DNA from 4 places in the Micromonospora sp. DH13 genome. Region 3 is predicted to be linked to each of the others. Evidence: riboswitches for the same ligand, from Rfam matches in the RefSeq annotation. Region 3 holds a riboswitch; each other region holds the start of a gene.
The links. A riboswitch is a leader RNA that binds a small molecule or an ion and turns the genes downstream of it on or off. The one in region 3 is predicted to bind cyclic di-AMP.
Positions count from the first base shown of each region.

Region 1: it holds a riboswitch for cyclic di-AMP, as region 3 does, so the genes downstream of both, LPA42_RS23645 (hypothetical protein) here and LPA42_RS04875 (hypothetical protein) in region 3, are expected to answer to the same signal.
Region 2: it holds a riboswitch for cyclic di-AMP, as region 3 does, so the genes downstream of both, LPA42_RS13255 (NlpC/P60 family protein) here and LPA42_RS04875 (hypothetical protein) in region 3, are expected to answer to the same signal.
Region 4: it holds a riboswitch for cyclic di-AMP, as region 3 does, so the genes downstream of both, LPA42_RS04485 (C39 family peptidase) here and LPA42_RS04875 (hypothetical protein) in region 3, are expected to answer to the same signal.

Region 1 is NZ_JAHWGR010000027.1:94,195-96,388, reverse strand. Features, by position in the region: gene LPA42_RS23650 (cation diffusion facilitator family transporter) at 1-832, shown strand, start outside; cyclic di-AMP (ydaO/yuaA leader) riboswitch at 986-1,115, shown strand; gene LPA42_RS23645 (hypothetical protein) at 1,120-2,193, shown strand.
Region 2 is NZ_JAHWGR010000011.1:54,609-56,802, forward strand. Features, by position in the region: gene dcd (dCTP deaminase) at 1-147, shown strand, start outside; gene LPA42_RS13255 (NlpC/P60 family protein) at 287-1,327, opposite strand; cyclic di-AMP (ydaO/yuaA leader) riboswitch at 1,340-1,480, opposite strand; gene LPA42_RS13260 (NlpC/P60 family protein) at 1,691-2,194, opposite strand, start outside.
Region 3 is NZ_JAHWGR010000004.1:22,436-24,629, reverse strand. Features, by position in the region: gene LPA42_RS04880 (YibE/F family protein) at 1-750, shown strand, start outside; cyclic di-AMP (ydaO/yuaA leader) riboswitch at 917-1,047, shown strand; gene LPA42_RS04875 (hypothetical protein) at 1,052-2,077, shown strand.
Region 4 is NZ_JAHWGR010000003.1:210,923-213,116, forward strand. Features, by position in the region: gene LPA42_RS04480 (CDP-glycerol glycerophosphotransferase family protein) at 1-107, shown strand, start outside; gene LPA42_RS04485 (C39 family peptidase) at 253-1,125, opposite strand; cyclic di-AMP (ydaO/yuaA leader) riboswitch at 1,345-1,487, opposite strand; gene LPA42_RS04490 (hypothetical protein) at 1,910-2,194, opposite strand, start outside.

The sequences.
Region 1 (2,194 bases), on a different contig from region 3:
GCTCGCCGCGCTGATGATCGTCGAGGCGGTGACCGCGCTCGGCACCGGCTCGCTGGCGCTGCTCTCCGACGCCGGGCACATGTTCACCGACGTGCTCGGCATCGGCATGGCGCTCGCCGCGATCACCGCCACCCGGCGGGCCACCGCCGACCCGCAGCGCACGTTCGGGCTCTACCGGCTGGAGGTGCTCGCCGCGCTCGGCAACGCCCTGCTGCTCAGCGGCGTCGCCGTCTACGTCCTCGTCGAGGCCGTCCGCCGCTTCGGCGACCCGCCCGAGGTCACCACCGGCCCGATGCTCGTGGTGGCGGTGCTGGGCCTGCTCGCCAACGTCGCCGCGTTCGCCCTGCTGCGCAGCGGGGCGAAGGAGAGCATCAACCTGCGCGGGGCGTACCTGGAGGTGCTGGGCGACCTGCTCGGGTCGGTCGGCGTGATCGGCGCGGCGGCGCTGATCATGGCCACCGGCTGGTGGTGGGCGGACCCGGCGGTGGCCGTCGCGATCGGCGTGTTCATCCTGCCCCGCACCTGGCGGCTCGGGCGGGCCGCGGTGCGCATCCTGGTGCAGGCCGCGCCGGAGCACCTCCAGGTGACCGCCGTGCACGACCGGCTGGCCGCCGTGCCCGGCGTGGTCGAGGTGCACGACCTGCACGTCTGGACGCTGACCTCCGGCATGGAGGTCGCCTCGGCCCACCTGACCATGGCGCCCGGCGCGGAGGTCGGCGCGGTGCTGACCGCCGCCCGCACCGCCCTGCACGAGGACTTCCACATCGAGCACGCCACCTTGCAGGTCGAGCCGGGAGCCGCCCGCGACGGCTGCGGGCCGGCCGGCTGGTGAGACCGAGGCTCATCAATTTTCGCGACATTCGTGGCCGAATGACTGACTTGACAGGCTTCATCCGCGTACCCTCCGTCACGGAAGCAGCGCTGGTCCCACGCGCACCGGTAGGCTCGGCCCCGGCCATCGCCGGGCGGCGCCCTCCGGCGCCTGTGGTGGCCGCCGCCTAATCGCCTGCGGGCGAGCCGGGGAACCATGTTTGTGGGGTGCATCCGCTCCAGCGGTAGGGATCTTCCGTCCCGAACCCGTCAGCTAACCCGGTCGGCGGCTGACGGAAGGACATGCATATGCCAGTAGTGGCACCTGTAGGAAGGATCGCCGCCCGGGTGGCGGCGGCGCTGGTGCTGACGCTCGCCGTCGGCCTCGGGGTCGCGCCGGTGACGCCGGCCGGGGCCGCGCCGCCCGTCGGCCTGCTCGCCGCCGCACCCGGCGACGACGAGGAGGGCGGCACTCCCGCCCTGCGCGCCCAGCTCGAGGCGGCGAGCAAGGGCTACCTGGAGGCCAAGACCGCCCTCGACCGGTCGGTGAAGCGGCAGCAGCAGCTCGGCGGCCAGCTCAAGACGGTCGAGGCCGAGCTGGTCACCCGCGGCACCAAGGTCGGCGAGATCGCCGGGGTGGCGTACAAGAAGGGCCGGCTCACCGCCGCCTCGGTGCTGCTCGACAGCAGCTCCCCCGAGGGGTTCCTGGACCGGGCCGCCGCGCTCGACACGATCGCCGCGAACGAGGACCGGGCGCTGCGCGAGCTGCTGACCACCCGGGACGAGGCGACGAAGACCCGGCAGGCGCTCGACGGCGAGATCCGCGAGCAGCGCAAGCAGGTCGCGCTGATGGGCAAGCGCAAGGAGCAGGCCGAGCGGGCGCTGACCGTGGCCAACAACAAGGCCAGCAGCAGCGGCGGCGGGTCCAGCCCGGGCGGCACCTCCAGCGCGAACGCCACCCCCGCGAAGCGCAACTCCGACGGCTCCTGGCCGGCGGAGTCGTGCAGCGTCAACGACCCCACCCCCGCCAACGGCTGCATCACCCCGCGCACCCTGCACGCGCTCAACCAGGCCAAGGCCGCCGGCTTCACCCGGTACGTCTCCTGCTACCGGCCCGGCGGCTCCGGCGAGCACCCGAAGGGGCGGGCCTGCGACTTCGCCGCGCAGAAGGGCGGCTTCGGCGGCGTGGCCAGCGGCGGGGACCGCACCTACGGCAACAACCTGGCGGCGTACTTCGTGCGCAACGCCGACCGGCTCGCCGTGCTGTACGTGATCTGGTTCAAGCAGATCTGGCTGCCCAGCAGCGGCTGGAAGGCGTACAGCGGCGGAAACGGGGACCCGTCCAGCGACCACACCAACCACGTGCACCTGTCGGTGATCTGAC
Region 2 (2,194 bases), on a different contig from region 3:
AAGATCGGCCAGCTGTGCATCTTCCGGCTGTCGTCGCCGGCCGAGCACCCGTACGGCTCGGCGGTCTACGGCTCGCGCTACCAGGGTCAGCGCGGCCCGACCCCGAGCCGCTCGTGGCAGAACTGGCGCACCTGGCCGCCCCGCTGACCCCTGCCCCCTGACGTACCGCTCCTCCTGCGGCACGCTGCGGCGCGCTGCGCCACCCTCCGCGGTCCTCCCGCCCGAGGGGTGTGAGAAGGGGCCCCTTCTCGACCGTACGCGTTAAGAAGGGGCCCCTCCTTGCACCTCAGGCGGGGCGGCCGAAGCTGTGGATCGGGCCGTCGTCGACGCGCTTCATCTTCACCGGGACGCCGGCCCGGGAGGCGTGCACCACCCAGCCCCCGCCCACGTACATGCCGACGTGGTGCAGGTCGGAGTAGTAGAAGACCAGGTCGCCGGGGCGCAGGTCGGCGCGGCTGACCTTGGCGGTCACCGACCGCTGCTGGGCCGCGTTGTGCGGCAGCGAGACGCCGGCCTTCGCCCAGGCGGCCAGCATCAGCCCTGAGCAGTCGTACGAGTTCGGGCCCTCGGCGCCCCAGACGTAGGGCTTGCCGATCTGGGCGCAGGCGAACTTCACCGCCGTCCCCGCGCCGCCACCCGGATAGCTCGCCGGGCAGGGGGCGGGCTTCAACGGGCCGCCGCCTCCGTTGCCGTACACCTTCAGCCGCAGCTTCTGCAGGCGGTCGATCTCGGCGTTGATCTGCTTCTTCTTCGCGGCGAGCTGGGCCTCGGTGCGGGTGAGCTGGGCGACCATCTCGTCGAGAGGCTGCTTCTTCGCGGCCAGCTCGTCGCGGAGGTCGACGACCGCCTGGACGTCGTGCTGCTGGCGCTGGGCGAACCGGTCGAGCAGCTCCAGCTGCCCCATCATCTGGCTCGGCGTGCGGCTGCCCAGCAGGGCGTTGACCACCGAGATGTTGTCGCCCTTGTACGCCTCGGCGGCGAGGCCGCCGACCTTCTTCAACGCCTCGTCCACCTGGCGCTGGAGCGGCCCGATCCGCGCGGCGAGCGCGTCGGCCTTCTTGCGCTTGGCGGCCAGGTCCTGGCGGGTGGCGTTGTGCCGCTCGATGATCGGTTCGAGCTTGTTCCAGTCCTCGTCGATCTGCCGCTCGATCTCGGCGACCGAAGGGTCGGCGTGGGCCACGGTCGGTGCGCCGGTCAGGACGACGGCGACGCCGACGAGGGCGGCGAGGACGGTGGTGCAGCGTGACCAGCGGGTACGCGGCGCAGCCGGCATCCGGTCGGCGTCGGCCGACCGGCGTGACGGGCGCCGCGGGGCATGGAGTGCCACCGGGCTCCGTTCTCCTTCTTCCTCTACCGCCTACCGGGTTAGCTGACGGGTTCGGGCGGGAAGGGAGAGCGCCCTACCGCAGCGCTGCTGCGGATTCACCCCGGCGTACCTGGGTCCCCGGCTCGCCCGGAGGCGACTCGGCGGTGTCGCACCGTCACCGCCCGGCTGGGCGGTGCAGCTACCGGCCGACAATTGGCCAGAGTAGAGACGATCGCCATCGATCCGCAACCCGACCGGCCGTGACACACCGTACAGGCCCGTGGCCGGCGTCGATGTCCGCCGCACGGCGAAGGCCCCCGGTCTGGTGACCGGGGGCCTGCGGGTGGTGCTGCGCGGCGCGGCCTTCGCGGGGGCCGGGCCGGGTCAGCCGGGTCGGCGGAAGCCGGCCACCGGCATGGTGTTGATGCTGCTCACGTTGACCGGCTTGCCGGCGCGGGGCGCGTGCACCATCTTGTCGTTGCCGATGTAGAGGCCGACGTGGTGCAGGTCGCTGAAGAAGAACACCAGGTCACCGGGGCGGGCCTCGGAACGCGGGATGGCGCGGCCCTCGTTCCACTGGGCGCCGGTGAAGTGGGTCAGGTGGATCCCGGCCGCCTTGTAGGCGAACTGGGTCAGGCCGGAGCAGTCGAACGAGTTCGGGCCGGTGGCACCCCAGACGTACGGGTCGCCGACCTGGGCGCAGGCGGTCTTGATGGCGGTGCGGGCAGCGGCGCTGACCACGCCGGTGACCGTCGGGCAGCCCTCGGTGGACACCACGGTCTTCGGCATCGACGCCTGGAGCCGCTTGATCTCACCGTTGATCTTGGTCTTCTTCGCCGCCAGTTCCTTGGTCTGCTTCTCCTGGGAGACGATGAGCGTGTCGAGCTT
Region 3 (2,194 bases):
CTGGGCAGCCTGGTGCTCACCGGCCTGCTGGGCACCCTGGCCACGGCGGCCACCCACCTCACCGGGTACGGCAGCGAGGACGCCACCACCCTGTCGATGTTCCGGGGCGACGTGGACCTGCACGGCCTGCTGCTGGCCGGCATCATCATCGGTTCGCTCGGGGTGCTCGACGACGTCACCGTGACCCAGGCGGCCACGGTCACCGAGCTGGCGCACGCCAACCCGGGGTTGTCCCGGTTGCAGCTCTACCGGGCGGCCACCCGCGTCGGCCGGGCGCACATCGCCTCCACGGTCAACACGATCGTGCTGGCGTACGCGGGCGCGTCGCTGCCGCTGCTGCTCCTGCTCACCGCCGACTCCCGCCCCGTGACCGAGATCCTGACCAGCGAGTTCCTCGCCCAGGAGATCGTCCGCAGCGCGGTCGCCACGCTGGGCCTGATCGCCGCCGTGCCGCTCACCACCGGGCTGGCCGCCGTGGTCACCGCAGCGGGGCGCACGGCGGCGGGACACACCGCCACGGGGCACACCGCTGAGGGGCACACCGCCGCGTCCCGGCCCGGCCCGGCGGACGGCGGGGACGTGCCGGCGGCGCGTACCCCCGGGGGCGGGCGGCGGACCGCGGACCGCAATCTCGCGCTGGAGGCGCTCGGCGGCGGCCGGGCGGTCGAGGGGTTCCCCGACGACCACGCCCCCACCCACCCCCCGGCCGGACGGCCGCACCGAGAAGGAGGCACGGACACCGCATGGTGACACTTCACAGCGTGACCGGTGGCGGCATCCGCCCTGAGAAGCGCATCACTGATTACCGATGGCGATTACGAAATGACGCTTTTAGTCGGCATCCGGACGTAGCTCCCCGCATGGGCTCTCGGGTAACCTCGCTGCCGGTCACCGCCGAAGGCGCGAAGCGGCGCCTGCGGTGCCGCCGCCCAATCGCCGCGAGGCGAGCCGGGGAACCAGGTGCCCGGGGTGAATCCGCGCGAGCGGTAGGGGCCGCTTCCGCCCCGAACCCGTCAGCTAACCCGGTCGGCGGTCGATGGAAGGGAACATTGTGACGGCACCCCTGCACCGCTGGTTGACACCCGTGGTGGCCGTGCTCGCTGCCCTGGCGGTCGTCGCCGGGCCGGCCGCCCCGGCGCTCGCCCTGCCCGCCGCCGCCCCCCAACCCTCGGGGCACGAGGAGGACGACGAGCCCCAGCTCATCACCGACGTCATCGAGGCGACGAACCGGGACTACGCCCAGGCGAAGTCGAAGCTCGAGAAGTCCAAGAAGCGCCAGGCCCAGCTCGCCGACGAGGTGCGCAAGGCCCAGGAGGAGCTGGACGCGCTCGCGCCGCAGGTCGGCGAGATGGCCGCGCAGTCGTACCGGACCGGCCGGGTCGGCGCGATGGCGATGTTGCTGGAGAGCAACACACCGGACTCGTTCGTCAAGCGCGCCTCGGCCCTCGACGAGCTGAACATGGTCAACGCCAACAAGCTGGCCGAGGTCAGCGCGGCGAAGAACCGCGCCGAGCAGGCCAAGCTCGCGCTCGACGCCGAGGTGCGCGAGCAGCAGAAGCAGGCGTCGGTCATGGCGAAGAAGAAGTTCGACGCCGAGAAGGCACTCGCCCTGGTCGGCGGCAAGGGCTTCACCGGCGGCCTGGTCAACGCCACCTCCCCGGTCGCGAGGATCGGGCCGGGCCGGACGTCGGACGGCGACTGGCGGCCCGAGTCGTGCAGCGAGAACGACCCCACCACCTCCGGCTGCATCACGCCCCGCACCCTGCACGCCTACAAGGAGACCAAGCGGGCCGGCTTCAACCGGTTCGTGGGCTGCTACCGGCCGGGCGGGCCGTGGGAACACCCCAAGGGCCGGGCCTGCGACTGGTCGCTCCAGAACAGCGGGTTCTCCCCCTGGCACAACAACGACACCCGGATGTACGGCAACAACCTCGCCGCGTTCCTGATCCGCAACGCCGACCGGCTCGGCATCTACTACGTCATCTGGAACCGGCAGATCTGGTTCCCGGCGACCGGCTGGAAGTCCTACAGCGGGCCGTCCAACCACACGGACCACGTGCACATGTCGCTGCTCTGACGCGGCGCGCCGCGCACGACGAGAGGGGCCGTCCCGCTGTGGGGGCGGCCCCTCTCGTCGTGTCTCGGGCGGCGGTGCGCGTCAGGGCCGGGGGTGAGCGCCGGGCGGCGGGGGTGC
Region 4 (2,194 bases), on a different contig from region 3:
CGTACGCCGAGGCGTTCCTTTCGGCGGCCCGCCGGGAGCTGGAGCCGGGCTGGAACCCCCCGGCCCCGCGCGCCGCCGACGCGATGAGCCACTCCCCCACCGCCTGATCGTCCCGCCTCCGATTCTTGGACAGGTGCTGTTCGCCCTGAACCGCAACTGTCCAAGAATCGAGGCCGCCCCCGCCTGCCCGGAGACGGCACCAGCCCCGGCTCTCTGCGCAGGAGAGCCGGGGCCGGTGGGGGGAGGGTGATGTCAGGCCGAGTAGCCCCGCGTCGCCGCCCAGTGGGCCAGCGCGGCGGTGCTGATCCAGTACGCCGGGACGGCCGGGTCCGCCGAGTCGGCGATGCGCACGGTCCGCCCGGAGTCGCGGTAGCCGACGACGGCGATGTAGTGGCCGCCGGGGAACGAGTGCCAGCCGCCGTCGACGTCGGTGGCGTCGCCGGCGATGTTGACCACGACGCCGCGACCGGCGCTGACCGCCTTCACCACGTCGGCCCGGAGCCGCTCCGTCTCCGCCGAGGTGGCGGCACCGCCGGGGATCAGCCGGGTCCGGTACGGCTCGCCCTTGACCATCTCGTTGAGCACGCGGGTGGTGTCGTAGGCCGAGTTGGTGCCCATCTCGGTGGTGCCGAGGCGGGCGGCCAGGTCGTCCTGGGTGCCGTCGACGCCGGTGGCGGAGAGCGCGTTGCGCACCGCAGCCGGGCCGCAGTAGTAGTAGGTGGTCTGGGCCTCGTAGTCGTAGTCGAGGACCTTCGACGACGGCGGCTTCGGCGCCGCGGGCTTCGCCGTGGTCTTCTTCGGCGTCGCCGAGGCCGTCAGGTCGGGGTTCGGGGCGGCCGAGGTGGCGCTCGGCGACGGCGCGGCGCTGCTCGGGGAGGCGAGCGGCGCGGCGATCCGGGCCTGGGCGCGGCTGGCCGCGCCGTCGAGGCGGGGTGCCACCTCGGCCACGGCGGCGTTGGTGGTCCGCTGCGGGGCGGGGGCGTCGTCGTCGACGGCGGCGAGCAGCGCGCCGGTGCCGGAGGCCAGCAGCAGCGCCGCGGCGGAGCCGGCGACGACCTGGTACGGGCGTTCTGTGGCGAGTCGCCGCAGGTGCCGCTTGAGCTGATCGTTCACGTGTTCCTCCACGGGACGGGGGCGGAAGCGGAGGCACCCGGGCGCGCGTCGGCGCACGGCAGCGCGGACGTGTCCGCGGCCGGGTGGGGTCCGCTTTCTGGGGCGCCCGCTCAGGCGGGCGTACGCAGGGGTGCGACGGTCAGTGCGCCGGCTCGGCGGCGGCGGACACGGGCACCGGGCTCCGTGGTGGAGGAACAACCCGGGGGGTGGGGTCAAACTGCACGAGGATGGAACTCCTTCCGACACCGCCTACCGGGTTAGCTGACGGATTCGGGCGGGAAGATCGCCCTACCGCAGGCCGTGGCCCGCGGATTCACCCCGGACGTGCAATGGGTCCCCGGTTCGTGATCGTCACGATTGAGCGGGTCGGCGCGGCGTCGCCTCTTGCGATCGGGTACCGCACCGGACGGGCCGACACTACTGGCCGACGAAAGCCCTGCCAACCCCACGCTACCTGCTTAAACGTCCCCTGGCCGACCTATTTACGGGGCATTCGGAGACTGACGTGACTCAATGGTACTGCCGACCCATCCGACGCCAACGAACCCGCAACGGGACGACGCGGCCCGAATCTCGGCGAATACCGCCCCGGATCAAACCGAATAGCCCCGCCTGCCCGATCCCACCCCACCATGACCCGCCTCACACCCACCCAACCCGCCCCCGCCGCGTCCCGCCTCGGTGATCAAGAGAAAAAGCGTCAGGGTTGATCTCCGCGATGACTCAAACCTCTTGATCACCGCGATCACCGCGATCACCGTGGTCGCCGCGATCACCACCACCGCGGTGTCCGCGGTTACCGGGCCGGGGCGGGGCGGGGTGGGCGCCAGCCGGTGATCCCGAGGACCCTGCCGGAGGCCGTTGCGCTGGTCGTCGGCGCGTGGGCGGGCCGGGCGCGCTCGGCGGCGGCGTACGCCTCGGCGGCCAGCGCCCGGGCGGCCTCGGCCGCCAGTTCGGCATCGCCCCACGCGGCCCGCTCGCGCGCGGCGGCGGCACGGTAGCGGGCCAGCCTGCCGTCCCGGACGGCCCGGGCCAGGACGACCTCCTGCTCCACCGGGTGCAGCCGGGGGTCCCAGCCGCC